DNA from 3 places in the Shewanella sp. K8 genome. Region 2 is predicted to be linked to each of the others. Evidence: predicted binding sites of a transcription regulator. Region 2 holds the regulator's gene; each other region holds the start of a gene.

Region 1 (4,414 bases), on a different contig from region 2:
GCTCAATGCCGCCCAGGTGCAAATCCACACCAATAGCCAGTTTGGCCGTGCCAGTATCGAACGAGTTGACGTTCAGTATCTGCTGGAATTGCTGGCCCAGGGAATTATCCCGATAGTGGCCGGCTTCCAGGGTCGGGATCAATTCGGGGAAGTGACCACTCTTGGGCGCGGAGGCTCGGATACCACTGCTGTGGCATTGGCTGCCGCGCTCAAGGCGCAGGAATGTCAAATTTTTACCGATGTGGCTGGTGTCTATACCACAGATCCCAATATTGAACCGAGCGCACAAAAGCTTGATGCCATCAGTTTCGAAGAGATGCTGGAGATGGCTCGGTTGGGAGCCAAGGTGTTGCACCCGGATTCAGTCTCTTATGCCGAGCGCTTTCGGGTTCCCTTGCGGGTGCTTTCCAGCTTTGAACCTGGCAGTGGCACCCTGATACGTTTCGATGCCTGTGAAGACAAGAGTAATCAAGTAGCGGGTATCGCTTGCAGTAAAGGGCAGGCGATGCTGAGTCTGAGTCGCACCGACGATTCACCGGACCCCTTTGCGGCAGTATTTTCACTGCTGGCCGAAAATGGTGTGGAAGTGGATCTGGTGACCAAGGCGGGTACAGATGACAGCGTCAGCTTTACCTTGGATGCCAGCAGGCTCCCTTGGGCGTTAAAGGCGCTCGATGAACCGGAACTTGGAACATCGTTTGGCCCATTGGTGTTTGAAAAAGCCCTGGCAAAGGTGTCTGTAATAGGTGCCGGCGTGCATCGCAGGGCCGAGGCAACCGCCAAGGTGTTTGATATCTTGGGGAATGAAGGAATTCATGTTAAGTTGATGGCAACATCAGAGATAAAGCTGTCAGTGGTAATAGATGAATCGGATTTACACAGGGCAGTTCGGGTGTTACATCACGCTTTTGAACTAAATAAGGTGTAATTAAACAACGGATTTAGTATTGAATACTATTAATTTGTACTAAGCTCACCTTATAATAATGGTTACGACGGATGAGCGCCGTGTGTAGAAGATATGGAAACTAGAGGAGCAATCGAATGCTGATTTTGACTCGTCGTGTTGGCGAAACACTGATGATTGGTGACGAGGTCACAGTGACAGTGCTGGGTGTGAAGGGGAATCAGGTACGTATAGGTGTGAATGCACCCAAAGAAGTTTCTGTGCACCGTGAAGAGATTTATCAGCGTATTCAGTCTGAGAAAACAGGAACACCTTCTGAAGGTGGTAACTTCTGAGGCGACATAAAGTGAACCTCCGTCAGGAATAGAAGAGTCAGTTTTTAAACTGGCTTTTTTATTTTCTGGAGCCGGAAAACCCTTGATAGCACAGGATTTGCGCGTTATTTAGGTCAGGTGATTAAAAACAGGACAAACGGAAAAGGTTTCGGAAAAAGGGTTTGACTTATTTTCTTCAAACAGTAATATGTGCGCCAAGAAAACGGAGAGGTGGCCGAGTGGCCGAAGGCGCTCCCCTGCTAAGGGAGTATGGGCTTTATGCTGGATAGAGTACCTGGCTACGAACCAGGCGGTCGGAGGTTCGACTCCTTCCATGCGCGCCAAATAGCAAAGAAGTAAGACGCCCCGCAATAGCGGGGCGTTTTGCTATCTGTTTCTTACTCGCCTGCAATTTCCTAGCTATCCACAGTGCCTTATCCGTAAGCTTGATACAGAGACACAGGCCCACTGAAAGTCCGGGATGTAACAAGTTCTGGATAGAGAACCTATTTTCATCATCAAGTACCATGCTTTGCTCTTCATATGACCTTTCCCCCGAATTTAAGACAATTTTATCGCTTATGGCGAACACATCCGGGAAAGGCTTTAAAACCATTTGTATTCACAAGTCCCCTATGTTGAAACTTGCCACCCTTGCCGGCATTCGCGATATCATCTTCCCTTCATTTTGGTTTGAGTTTTAGTTTTTCATCAAAAATATTAAATAAATATTTATGAATCATCATTCCCTATGAGGTTTTATTGATTTGTTTTGGTATGACCAATTTACATTGAGGAAGGTTTTTTGTTATAGATTGGTTATCGCTTTTGACCTAAGTCACATGGTTAGGTGCAACTTGGCCTGTTAGGCTAAAACAAGCAGTGATTGAAAATCGCACTTTTTCGCATATTTACCATTATTGTCCGGCTGGGGTGCCATGTTCTGTCATCTCAGACCAGACTTAGACATGGAAAGGCCTGCCGCGCCATTAACAAAATGAGGAAGATATGATGTCGCTTTCTGAGCAACTCGTGGAAGCTGTGGGGATTATGCTGCTCGGTATGGGGCTGGTTTATCTGTTCTTGGGGCTGCTGATCTTGGGGATCCGGATATCGGCCCATTATCTGGCACCTAAACCCAGCTTGGAGGATAAGAACCAAACTCAGGAAAGGGCCAAGGCACAATCCGCAGTCGTCGCCCAGGCAGGCGCACCAACGCCGCAACAGCTGGCAGCCATTAGCTGTGCCATTCACCAATACCGCAAACAGGCTTAAATGCCGCAATCTGATGGATAAAAAAGATGAGTAAAGCTTTAGCATTAACCGACGTTGTCCTGCGGGATGCCCACCAGTCATTGTTGGCAACCAGAATGCGTATCGAAGATATGTTGCCGATTGCATCCAAGTTGGACAGTGTTGGCTTTTGGTCCCTGGAGTCCTGGGGCGGTGCAACCTTTGATGCCTGTATCCGTTATCTGGGTGAAGACCCATGGGAGCGGATCCGGGCGCTGAAACAAGCCATGCCCAACACCCGGCAGCAGATGTTATTGAGGGGCCAGAACTTGCTGGGTTATCGCCATTACAGTGACGACTTGGTGACCCGGTTTGCAGAGCGCGCCCATGACAGCGGGGTCGATGTATTCCGGGTGTTCGATGCCATGAATGATGTGCGCAACTTGCAAGCCGCGCTGAAAGCCGTGATTGATGTTGGCGCTCATGCCCAGGGCACAATTTCTTACACCACAAGCCCCGTACATACATTGCAAACCTGGTTGACCATGGCCAAGCAATTGGAAGATATGGGCTGCCATTCACTCTGTATCAAGGACATGGCCGGTTTGCTCAAGCCGATGGAGGCATTTGAGCTAATAAGCCGCTTGAAGTCGGAAACTGATCTACTGATCACCATGCAGTGCCATGCCACTACAGGGTTATCAACCGCAACCTATCAAAAGGCGATTGAGGCCGGCATTGATGTTCTGGATACTGCCATTTCTTCCATGAGCCAAACCTATGGTCACAGTGCCACCGAAACCTTGGTTGCCATGGTTGAAGATACCGATAGGGCGACAGGCTATGACTTGGCACTGCTGGAGGAGATAGCCGCCTATTTCCGTGAGGTCAGAAAAAAATATGCCCGTTTCGAAGGGGCACTAAAAGGCATAGATTCACGCATTCTGCGGGCTCAAGTGCCGGGTGGCATGCTGACCAATATGGAAAACCAGCTCAGAGAGCAAGGCGCCGAGGACAAGCTGGATCTGGTGCTCGAGGAGATCCCAAGGGTGCGGGAAGATCTGGGTTTTATTCCTCTGGTGACCCCCACCTCCCAGATTGTCGGTACCCAGGCGGTAATCAATGTGCTGATGGGCGAGCGCTATAAGTCGCTGACCAAGGAGACGGAAGGTGTACTCAAGGGCGAATATGGTGCCACCCCGGCCAAGGTGAACAGTGAATTGCAACAGCGGGTGTTGCAGGGGGCCGAGCCTGTGAGTTGTCGCCCGGCCGATCTGCTCGCGCCTGAGCTTGAACATCTGCGGGCCGAACTGGCCGAAAAAGCGTTGGCACAAGGTTTGAGCCTCAGCGAAGAGCGCGACGATGATGTGCTGACTTATGCGCTGTTCCCGCAAATCGGCCTGCAGTTTATTAAGAACCGTGGCAATCCAGCGGCATTTGAACCCAAGCCAGAATTGGAAGCTCCTCTGTCACAAACAACTCAAACCAAGGCTGCCACCGGTGGGCGTCAGCCGGAGGTTTATACCGTGGACGTGCAGGGCCAGCGCTTTGTGGTGCAGGTCAGTGAGGGCGGTGATATCAGTCAGGTAGCGCCTTTGCCGGTGGCAGAGCCGCAGGCTGCTCCTGTGCAGGCTCCTGCTGTTGCCTCTGGGCCGGAACTGGAGATGAGCGCGCCGCTTTCCGGCAATATTTTCAAGGTACAGGTGGCTGCCGGAGACAGCGTTCGCGCCGGTGATGTCGTTATCATACTCGAGGCGATGAAGATGGAAACTGAGATCCGGGCTCAGGCCGATGGTGTAGTCAGCCGCATCCTGGTCAAGGAAGGTGATGCCGTCAGCGTCGGTACCAAGTTGCTGGCACTGGCCTAAGGAGCGATGATGGACGGTTTACTCGCTTTTTGGTCTGAGACGGGAATAGCGCACTTTACCTGGCCACAGGCCTTGATGATGTTGGTCGGTGC
Region 2 (4,414 bases):
GCCGCCAATGCCATGCTGGGGTTGGTGGAGCCTACTGGCTCTGGCATAGGCGGCGATCTTTTTGCCATTGTCTGGAGCGCCAAAGAGCAGCGGCTCTATGGGCTCAATGCGTCTGGCCGCAGTCCGGCTTCTCTGACGCTGGAGATGCTCAAGGCCAAAGGGCTTGAGCATTTGCCGCCTTATGGGCCTTTGCCCGTATCCGTGCCCGGTGCCGTGGATGGCTGGTATGAACTGCATGACAAGTTCGGCAAATTGCCCATGAAGGATAACCTGGCGCCGGCTATTCATTATGCCCGTGAAGGATTTCCGGTTTCCGAGCTCATCGCCTTCTATCTGGCTCGCAGCGGTGACAAGCTGGCCAAATACCCGGGGTTTAAAGAAACCTATATGCCAGGCGGCCGCATGCCGGCCGTCGGTGAATTGTTTCGAAACCCGGCTTTGGCAAACAGCTATGAAAAAATTGCCAAGGGGGGCCGGGACGTCTTTTACAAAGGAGAGATAGCCCGCAGTATTGCCGCCTATATGCAACAACAGGGCGGTTATCTTTCCTATGAAGATCTCGCTTCTCACAAGAGTGAGTGGGTTGAGCCTGTATCGGTTAATTATCGGGGCTATGATATCTGGGAGCTGCCGCCCAACGGCCAGGGAATAGCGGCACTGCAGATCCTTAAAACCCTGGAGCCATTTAATCTCAAGGCCATGGGGCTGGACAGCGCCGAATATGTGCATCATTTCGTGGAAGCAAAAAAGCTGGCGTTTGCCGACCGAGCCAAGTTCTACGCCGACATGGACTTTGCCAAAGTGCCGGTAGCGTCACTTATCTCCAAAGAATACAACTACGCCAGAGCCAAGCTTATCGATGCTGACAAAGCCGCCGCCAGTGTTGAGCCGGGTAATCCCAATCTTTTACACGGTGATACCATCTATCTCACTACCGCTGATAAAGAAGGCAATATGGTGTCCCTCATCCAGAGCAATTATCGTGGCATGGGCTCAGGCATGACGCCTCCGGATTTGGGATTTGTGTTGCAGGACAGGGGCCAGCTGTTTGATCTCACTCCCGGGCGTGCCAACTCCTATGCACCGGGTAAGAGACCGTTTCATACCATAATTCCGGCCTTTGTCACCAAAGATGGCAAGCCTTGGCTCAGCTTTGGCGTCATGGGGGGAGCCACCCAACCCCAGATGCACGCTCAGATCATGATTAATCTGATTGATTTTGGCCTCAACCTGCAGGAGGCGGGCGATGCTCCGAGAATACTGCATACAGGTTCCAGCCAACCGACCGGCGAGCAGATGACAGATGGCGGTTATATCAGTCTCGAGTCGGGCTTTTCCATGGAAACCCGCCGTGAGCTGATGAAAAAGGGGCATACTTTGAGTGATTCTCTCGGGGCTTTTGGTGGTTATCAGGCCATAGGCGTCAATGTTGAAAGCGGCGTTTATCGGGGAGCGTCCGAGTCCCGTAAAGACGGGCAGGCATCAGGTTATTGAAAGCAATCGGCAAAAACGTGCGTGAGCTAATTCAAATTAACGCTCAAGTTGCGGATAATAAGGCCGAAGATGAATTAATCTGAAAGGGTAGATTGCAAATGGATACACAGGTTATGCCACGGGAACAACTGGGAATCTGCGCTGAGGGAAATCTGCACAGCGTTTATCTGATGTTCAATGCCAACGAAGGCGGGGAGTCACAACTGCGTCCTTGCCTGGCCAATGTCGCCCAGTATTTGTATGAGCTGGCAGATCAGTATGCCGACAGTGCCTTTAACGCCTTTGTGGCGATTGGTGCCAACTTTTGGGATCACCTCTATCCGGGAAGCAGACCGGCTGAACTCAGGCCGTTCCCTGCTATGGAGTCGGGTAACCGGGATGCGCCGGCGATAGAGTTCGATATTTTTATTCACCTGCGTTGTGATCGCCTGGATATTCTTCATCTGGTAGCCAATGAGGTCAACGAAATGCTGGAAGGGTTGGCTGAACTGGAAGAGGAGGAGCGCGGGTTCCGCTTTATGGACAGCCGCGATCTGACCGGTTTTGTCGATGGCACAGAAAACCCCAAGGGCAGAGGCCGTCAAGCTGTAGCCCTGGTAGGTGATGAAGACGATGCATTTCGCGGCGGTAGCTACATTCATGTACAGAAATATGTCCATAATCTGAGTAAGTGGCACAGACTGCCGCAGAAAAAGCAGGAAGACATCATAGGCCGCACCAAGCAGGACAACATAGAGTACGCCTCGGAAGACAAACCGCTGACGGCACATATCAAGCGGGTAAATCTCAAGTATGACAATGGTGAGTCGATGGAGATCCTGCGTCAGAGCATGCCCTATGGTTCTGTAAAACAGCAGGGTTTGATGTTTATTTCCACCTGTAAGACACCTAACCATTTTGAAAAGATGCTTCACAGTATGGTTTTCGGTGACGGAGAAGGGCACCATGATCACCTGATGCACTTTACTCAGGCGGTAACAGGCTCCTCTTTCTTTGCCCCTTCTCTGGATTTCATGATCCAGTTTGATGATTAATAGCGCGATAAAAACAAAAACGCCCCTCATTGAAGGGCGTTTTTTTATGGCATTTTCAACTCAGTCTGTGTAATTGAACAGCGACTTCACTGTTTCCAGGGTTTCATCAATGGTCTTGATGCTGGAAGGGCAGATAAAGATAGTATCATCACCGGCGATAGTGCCCAGAATACCTTCTGGCTTGCCGATGGAGTCCAACAGCCTGGCAATTAACTGCGCCGCGCCCGGGCTGGTACGCACCACTATCATGGCTTGGTTATGATCCACATCCAATACCAGATTCTTCAGCGGGCTGCCGGCAGTAGGCACCCCTAGTTCGGCCGGTAAGCAGTAGACCATCTCCTGCTTGGCGTTACGGGTGCGCACGGCACCGAACTTGCTCAGCATGCGCGAGACTTTGGACTGGTTGATATTGGCAAAGCCTTCGGCTTGCAGTGCATTGACTATTTCACTCTGGGAGCCGAAGCGCTCCTCTTTAAGCAGAGCCTTGAAGGTTCTGATTAGCTCATCCTGATTTTTGCTTGCTTGCATCATCTTCTTCTGTCGTTATTCAGAAAATCCCGGCCATTCTGCATATCAAACGGATAAGTGTCAACAAATACCCAAGATGTCTGCATAAAAATGCAATGCAGGTCATTTGGTGGGTAAAAGAAGCCTCAGTGGGCAGTAGAAAACGCTGAAGTTAATTCAGCTTTTGATGAAACAGAGTCATATGACTAAGGGATAATTGCTATTTTTGTGACGATCCTTTAATGTTGCGCCATCACAGAATTAGATCTATGTCACACATAATTCCGAGAATTGACGGAGATAACTATGAAAGTTGCTGTACTTGGTGCTGCTGGTGGTATCGGCCAGGCTCTTGCCCTTCTGTTGAAAACCCAATTGCCTGCCGGCTCTCAGCTGTCACTCTATGATATCGCCCCCGTAACGCCTGGGGTTGCCGTGGATCTGAGTCATATCCCGACAGCAGTTGAAGTTAAAGGTTTTGCCGGTGAAGACCCAACGCCTGCACTGGAAGGTGCCGATGTGGTGCTGATTTCTGCCGGTGTTGCCCGTAAGCCGGGCATGGATCGTTCTGATCTGTTCAATATCAATGCCGGTATCGTCCGTAACCTGATTGAAAAAGTGGCCGCGACTTGTCCCAAAGCGCTGATCGGTATCATCACCAACCCAGTGAACACCACTGTGGCCATTGCTGCTGAAGTACTGAAAAAAGCCGGTGTTTACGACAAGAACCGTCTGTTCGGTGTGACGACTCTCGATGTCATCCGCTCTGAAACCTTTATCGCCGAAGCCAAAGGGCTGAACGTTGCCGATGTTAAAGTCAATGTGATTGGCGGCCACAGCGGTGTGACCATTCTGCCTCTGTTGTCTCAGGTTGAAGGTGTCAGCTTCTCTGATGAAGAAGTTGCTGCCCTGACCAAGCGTATTCAAAACGCTGGTACTGAAGTGGTTGAAGCCAAAGCCGGTGGCGGCAGCGCGACTCTGTCCATGGGCCAGGCCGCTTTCCGTTTCGGTCTGTCGCTGATCCGCGGTCTGCAGGGTGAAGCCAATGTGATCGAGTGCGCCTATGTTGATGGTGGTAGCGAGCACGCTGAATTTTTTGCCCAGCCAGTGGTACTCGGCAAGAATGGTATCGAAAAGGTTCTGCCGTATGGAGAGCTGAGTGCGTTTGAAACCAATGCCCGTGACGCCATGCTGGATACCTTGAAGGCGGATATCAAACTGGGTGTAGACTTCGTTAAGTAAGTCAACTTCAGTGAATAAAAAGGAGCGCCGCGGCGCTCCTTTTTGCTACTTGAACTTATTCTTCTCTGGCCTTGCTGGCTAGTTTCTTTGGCAAAACAGCCGAATTCTCTCCTGCTGCTCCTTTATCTGCGCCT
Region 3 (4,414 bases), on a different contig from region 2:
AACCACAAAAATGTTATGCTTATCACACTTAAAACGATAATAAGGCCTGAATCAATATCGGGCCACTAACTCTGAGCCGGAATTAAAGATGTCCAGAAGGAATTCCACCACCACAGACAGGGAAGTCTGTCTGCAATCCACCGACGAACTCATTTCCACCACAGATCTTCGCGGCGTTATCACTTACGTCAACCCGGCCTTTGCTGAGATATCGGGTTTTTCTGAAGCCGAGCTGTTGGGCCACAGCCACAACATGGTTCGCCATCCCGACATGCCCAAGGCGGCCTTTGCCGAAATGTGGCAATGCCTCAAGGCCGGCAGTTCCTGGCGGGGATTGGTCAAAAACCGTTGTAAGGACGGTGGTTTTTACTGGGTCGATGCTTTCGTGTCCCCCATCTTTGAACAGGGTAAAATCATTGGTTATCAATCTGTCAGGGTTAAACCCAGTCAAGGCACCATCAAACGGGCCATCAAGGTATACAGTCGCCTGAATCAGGGCAAAAGAGTCAAAGATCCGCTGACGCTGACGCAAAAACGCTTGCTTTCGGCACTGATGGCAGGCTCTGGCTTACTGCTTAGCGGCTATATCTGGGGCTGGGGCGTGGTGTTGGCCGGAGCCATGTTGATGGCGCTCAATCTGGCTATCTTCTATGACGAAGCCTTTCGTATTCCGGCACGATTGATGGCACTCAAGCAAGAGTACGATTCTGTCAGTCGCTTCATCTATGCCGGGCACGATACCTCATCCGTGCTCGAATTTCAGTTGCAGCGTAAGGCCGCCATGCTTCAGGGCGTTTTGGGCCGGACTCAGGATCAAGCGCTTAAAACCAATGATATTGCCGCTCAGTTGGTGGTGGCCACAGAGCAGGCCAGAGTCGGCATGGATCTGGAACAACAACAGATGCAGCAGATAGCCAGTGCCATCGAAGAGCTGCATGCCACTATCAGTGAGGTGGCCGACAACACCCAGGCAACCTCAGGCCGTATAGATGAGGCTTATGGCCTATGTCGTCAAAGCCGGGATGTGATGCATCAGAACAGTGAACATATTCTCCACCTGGCCGATGATGTTGCCAGGGCGGCTTCCAATGCCAAACGCCTGAACGATGAAGCACAGCAAGTTGCCAACGCCATGTCGGAAATCGACGCCATTGCCGACCAAACCAACCTGCTGGCTCTCAATGCAGCCATAGAAGCAGCCAGAGCCGGCGAACAGGGACGCGGCTTTGCGGTGGTCGCCGATGAGGTCAGAGCCTTATCCGGCCGCACTCAGCAGTCCACCAAGAGTATATCTGCCAGCATAGAGGCCATGTTCAGCATGCTGACCCAGTGGGCCAATGAGATGGAAGCCAGTAGACAACAGGCACAGGAGTGCGCCACTGAAGCATTGTCGGCTGTGGAGTCCATCAACACAGTTAATCAGGGGATGGCTGAAATACACGATCTCGCCAGACAAAACGCCGTGACGGCAACCCAGCAAGGGCAAGTAGTGCAAGAGATAGCAGGCGGCATACAGACGATTCACGGCGCCACCAATGACAATGTCAGCGCCCTGTGTCAGGTTGAGCAAGCCGTATTGCAGTTAAAGGCCAGTGCCGACAGGTCGCTGAACCTGAGACAGACTTTCGGCTGAGACAAAGCCCAGGTTCAGCCTGAATAACAAATATTTAACCATTTCTTTTTGAAGGATTTTCCATAAGGAACTGCTCAAATAATAATTAAGCAAGGACAGGAAATAACTATGCTGTTGTGATCAAAGAGACAGAACTGACAGCGAATGAATTTACATAGCCGCGCTAAGGGGGTAATCTTGCCCCCTTAAATTCGGGGGCCGGTTGAATGAAAATGCATTCAGAGCCAATATTGCCCCTGGCGAGTAGCTTTGTTACTCATCCAATTAGTGTAGATTCAGGGTGTAATAACCGTGGCAGACGAAAAACAACCCCGCAACATAACAACCATACTCACCTTCCTGGTGCCATCTCTGCTCGGCGTCTTACTCTTTATGACGCCTATCAGCTATAACAACGAACTGACCATTCCTGTGGCGGTGTTGGCCGGTGAACTCAAGAATTTGCTCAATGATTATTTGACCAGCATAATTTGCGCCATAGTGGTATTTACCGCCACGGCCAGTGTATTGGTGAAACTCCTGCGCCCCGGTTTTATCCGCCGCAGCAAGTTTCTCAACTCCCTGTTGAATATCAGCCCTGCCTGGCTCTTGGTCAGGGTTTTGGGCGCCATATTTATCTGTCTGACCTTCTTCCAGGTTGGCCCTGAGATGCTCATAGCCGATTCCACCGGCGCCTTGGTGATGAATGGCCTGTTGCCACTGTTGTTCTGTGTATTCTTTTTTGCCGGTATGTTCCTGCCTTTGTTGCTCAACTTTGGCCTGCTGGAACTCTTCGGAACCTTACTGACCAAGTTGATGCGGCCGGTGTTCAACCTACCGGGACGCAGCGCCATAGACTGTATGGCCTCCTGGCTCGGGGATGGTAGCGTTGGTATTTTGCTGACCAGTAAACAGTATGAGAACCGCTTCTATACCCAGCGTGAAGCGGCGGTTATCGGCACCACCTTCTCGGCAGTCTCCATCACTTTTACCCTTGTGGTACTCACCCAAGTGAAACTGCAGGCAATGTTTGTACCCTTCTACCTGACAGTCTGTCTGGCCGGCATTGTTGCCGCCATAATAGTACCCAAGTTGCCGCCGCTGTCGCGCAAGAAGGATGTTTATGTTGATGGCAGCCCCAGACAGAAAGATGATGAGTCGCTGCCAGAAGGTCATAACTCTCTGTCCTGGGGACTGGATCTGGCGCTCACCAAGGCGTCCCACACAGGTGGCGTATTCAAGGTGCTCTCCGAAGGGGTGAAAAATGTCATCGATATGATCTTCGGTGTGCTCCCCGTCGTAATGGCATTGGGGACCATAGCTCTGGTCATCGCCGAATACACCCCGGTATTTAACTATCTTGGTAAGCCTTTTATTCCATTGTTGGAACTGATGCAGATCCCCGAAGCTACCCAAGCCTCCAAGACTATAGTCGTCGGGTTTGCCGATATGTTTATCCCCTCGATTCTGGCCACCAGCATAGAATCCGACATGACACGCTTTGTGATTGCGGCGCTGTCTGTCACCCAATTGATCTACATGAGTGAAGTAGGTGCCTTGCTTATCGGCAGCAAGATACCGGTGAAAATTTGGGAGTTGTTTGCCATCTTCCTGCTGCGAACCCTGGTTACTCTGCCTGTGATTGCCGGGATGGCACATCTACTGTTCTAAGGGCAATTTAGCCGGACTTCCCCACAACGGCCGCTACATGCGGCCGTTTTTTATTTCTAAGCACTAGAATGTGCTCACAAAATTCGCATTTCGGCCACCAGCATCTACACTGAAAAAAGTTCGTTTTTGAGGCTTTTCGGTGAAAATCTTTGCGTTGCTGCTCCTTTTTACGGCACTTTGGTGCCTCGATAGCCTGACGCCGTCATTGGGCTATCGCCCTGTCCTTGAGCAATTTCAGGCCGAAGACGGCTTGTCGATGAACACTGTCAATGACCTCGCCACAGACGATCGTGGTCACCTGTGGATAGCCACACAAGCCGGACTCAACCGCTTCGATGGCGAACATTTCAGAATCTACAGTAAGCAGGACGCTCCCTACGGCCCTAGTGGCAATCACATTGAAAGGCTACTGTTTTCAAGCCAGAAGGAGTTGTGGCTGCTGACCTTGAGCGATGGCCTGAATCTTTATCATCCGGACAGTGGCCGCTTTGAAATATTGGGTGCCGAAGCCGATCTGCCGCTGACCGGGATCCGCGAGCTGGCAGAAGACAAACAAGGCATGCTCTGGCTGCTGATGGATGATGCAAAGGTTTGGCGCTACGACCCCAAACGCCGCCAACGCCTGGATAGCCAGCAGCTTCAGACAAATACCGTTTCACAACTGAGGTTTTATGCAACACCTTCCGGCGACTTGTATCTTGCAGGAGACTCGCTCTGGCAGCTGGATGACAGCAAGTCCTGGCAACAGATGGCAATATTGCCGCAGTCTGCTCAGGTAGAGTCTCTGATACAGGCCAAAGACGGCAGTTTATGGCTCGCAAGCAAAGGAACGCTCTGGCACTGGTCTTTGGGAACCGAGGCCGTGCCTTACTCCATCAACCAACTTGGCGATGCCGGCTTTCGGCATATGGTTTTGGATCCACAGCAACGGCTCTGGTTGGCGGTGGATAAACTCGGTCTGCTGCGGTTTACACCTCAAACCCGGGAGCTTCTTTGGCAACCAAACAGCGATGGCAAGACCATCCAGACACTGCATCTGGATGACAGCAACCAACTTTGGATAGCGACCAAGGGAGCCGGTCTCGGTAAGCTGGATCTCAATCAGGAAGCCATGGGAAAGCTGCTCCCCAA

The links. The regulator ArgR, encoded in region 2, controls arginine synthesis, uptake and breakdown. The targets are predictions, from matches to a motif close to ANTGAATANNTATTCANT.
Region 1: a site for ArgR is predicted at 1,941-1,958, ahead of ON072_RS07680 (OadG family transporter subunit). Genes of this name have one in related genera too.
Region 3: a site for ArgR is predicted at 1,835-1,852, ahead of ON072_RS09325 (YjiH family protein). Genes of this name have one in related genera too.

What each region holds. Positions count from the first base shown of each region.
Region 1 is NZ_JAPEHY010000010.1:89,196-93,609, reverse strand. Features, by position in the region: gene ON072_RS07690 (aspartate kinase) at 1-928, shown strand, start outside; gene csrA (carbon storage regulator CsrA) at 1,045-1,242, shown strand; gene ON072_RS07680 (OadG family transporter subunit) at 2,230-2,496, shown strand; gene oadA (sodium-extruding oxaloacetate decarboxylase subunit alpha) at 2,523-4,322, shown strand; gene ON072_RS07670 (sodium ion-translocating decarboxylase subunit beta) at 4,332-4,414, shown strand, end outside.
Region 2 is NZ_JAPEHY010000039.1:1,848-6,261, reverse strand. Features, by position in the region: gene ggt (gamma-glutamyltransferase) at 1-1,494, shown strand, start outside; gene ON072_RS17845 (Dyp-type peroxidase) at 1,593-2,528, shown strand; gene argR (transcriptional regulator ArgR) at 2,589-3,059, opposite strand; gene mdh (malate dehydrogenase) at 3,345-4,280, shown strand; gene ON072_RS17830 (DUF4124 domain-containing protein) at 4,359-4,414, opposite strand, start outside.
Region 3 is NZ_JAPEHY010000014.1:4,170-8,583, forward strand. Features, by position in the region: gene ON072_RS09320 (methyl-accepting chemotaxis protein) at 89-1,633, shown strand; gene ON072_RS09325 (YjiH family protein) at 2,006-3,283, shown strand; gene ON072_RS09330 (two-component regulator propeller domain-containing protein) at 3,423-4,414, shown strand, end outside.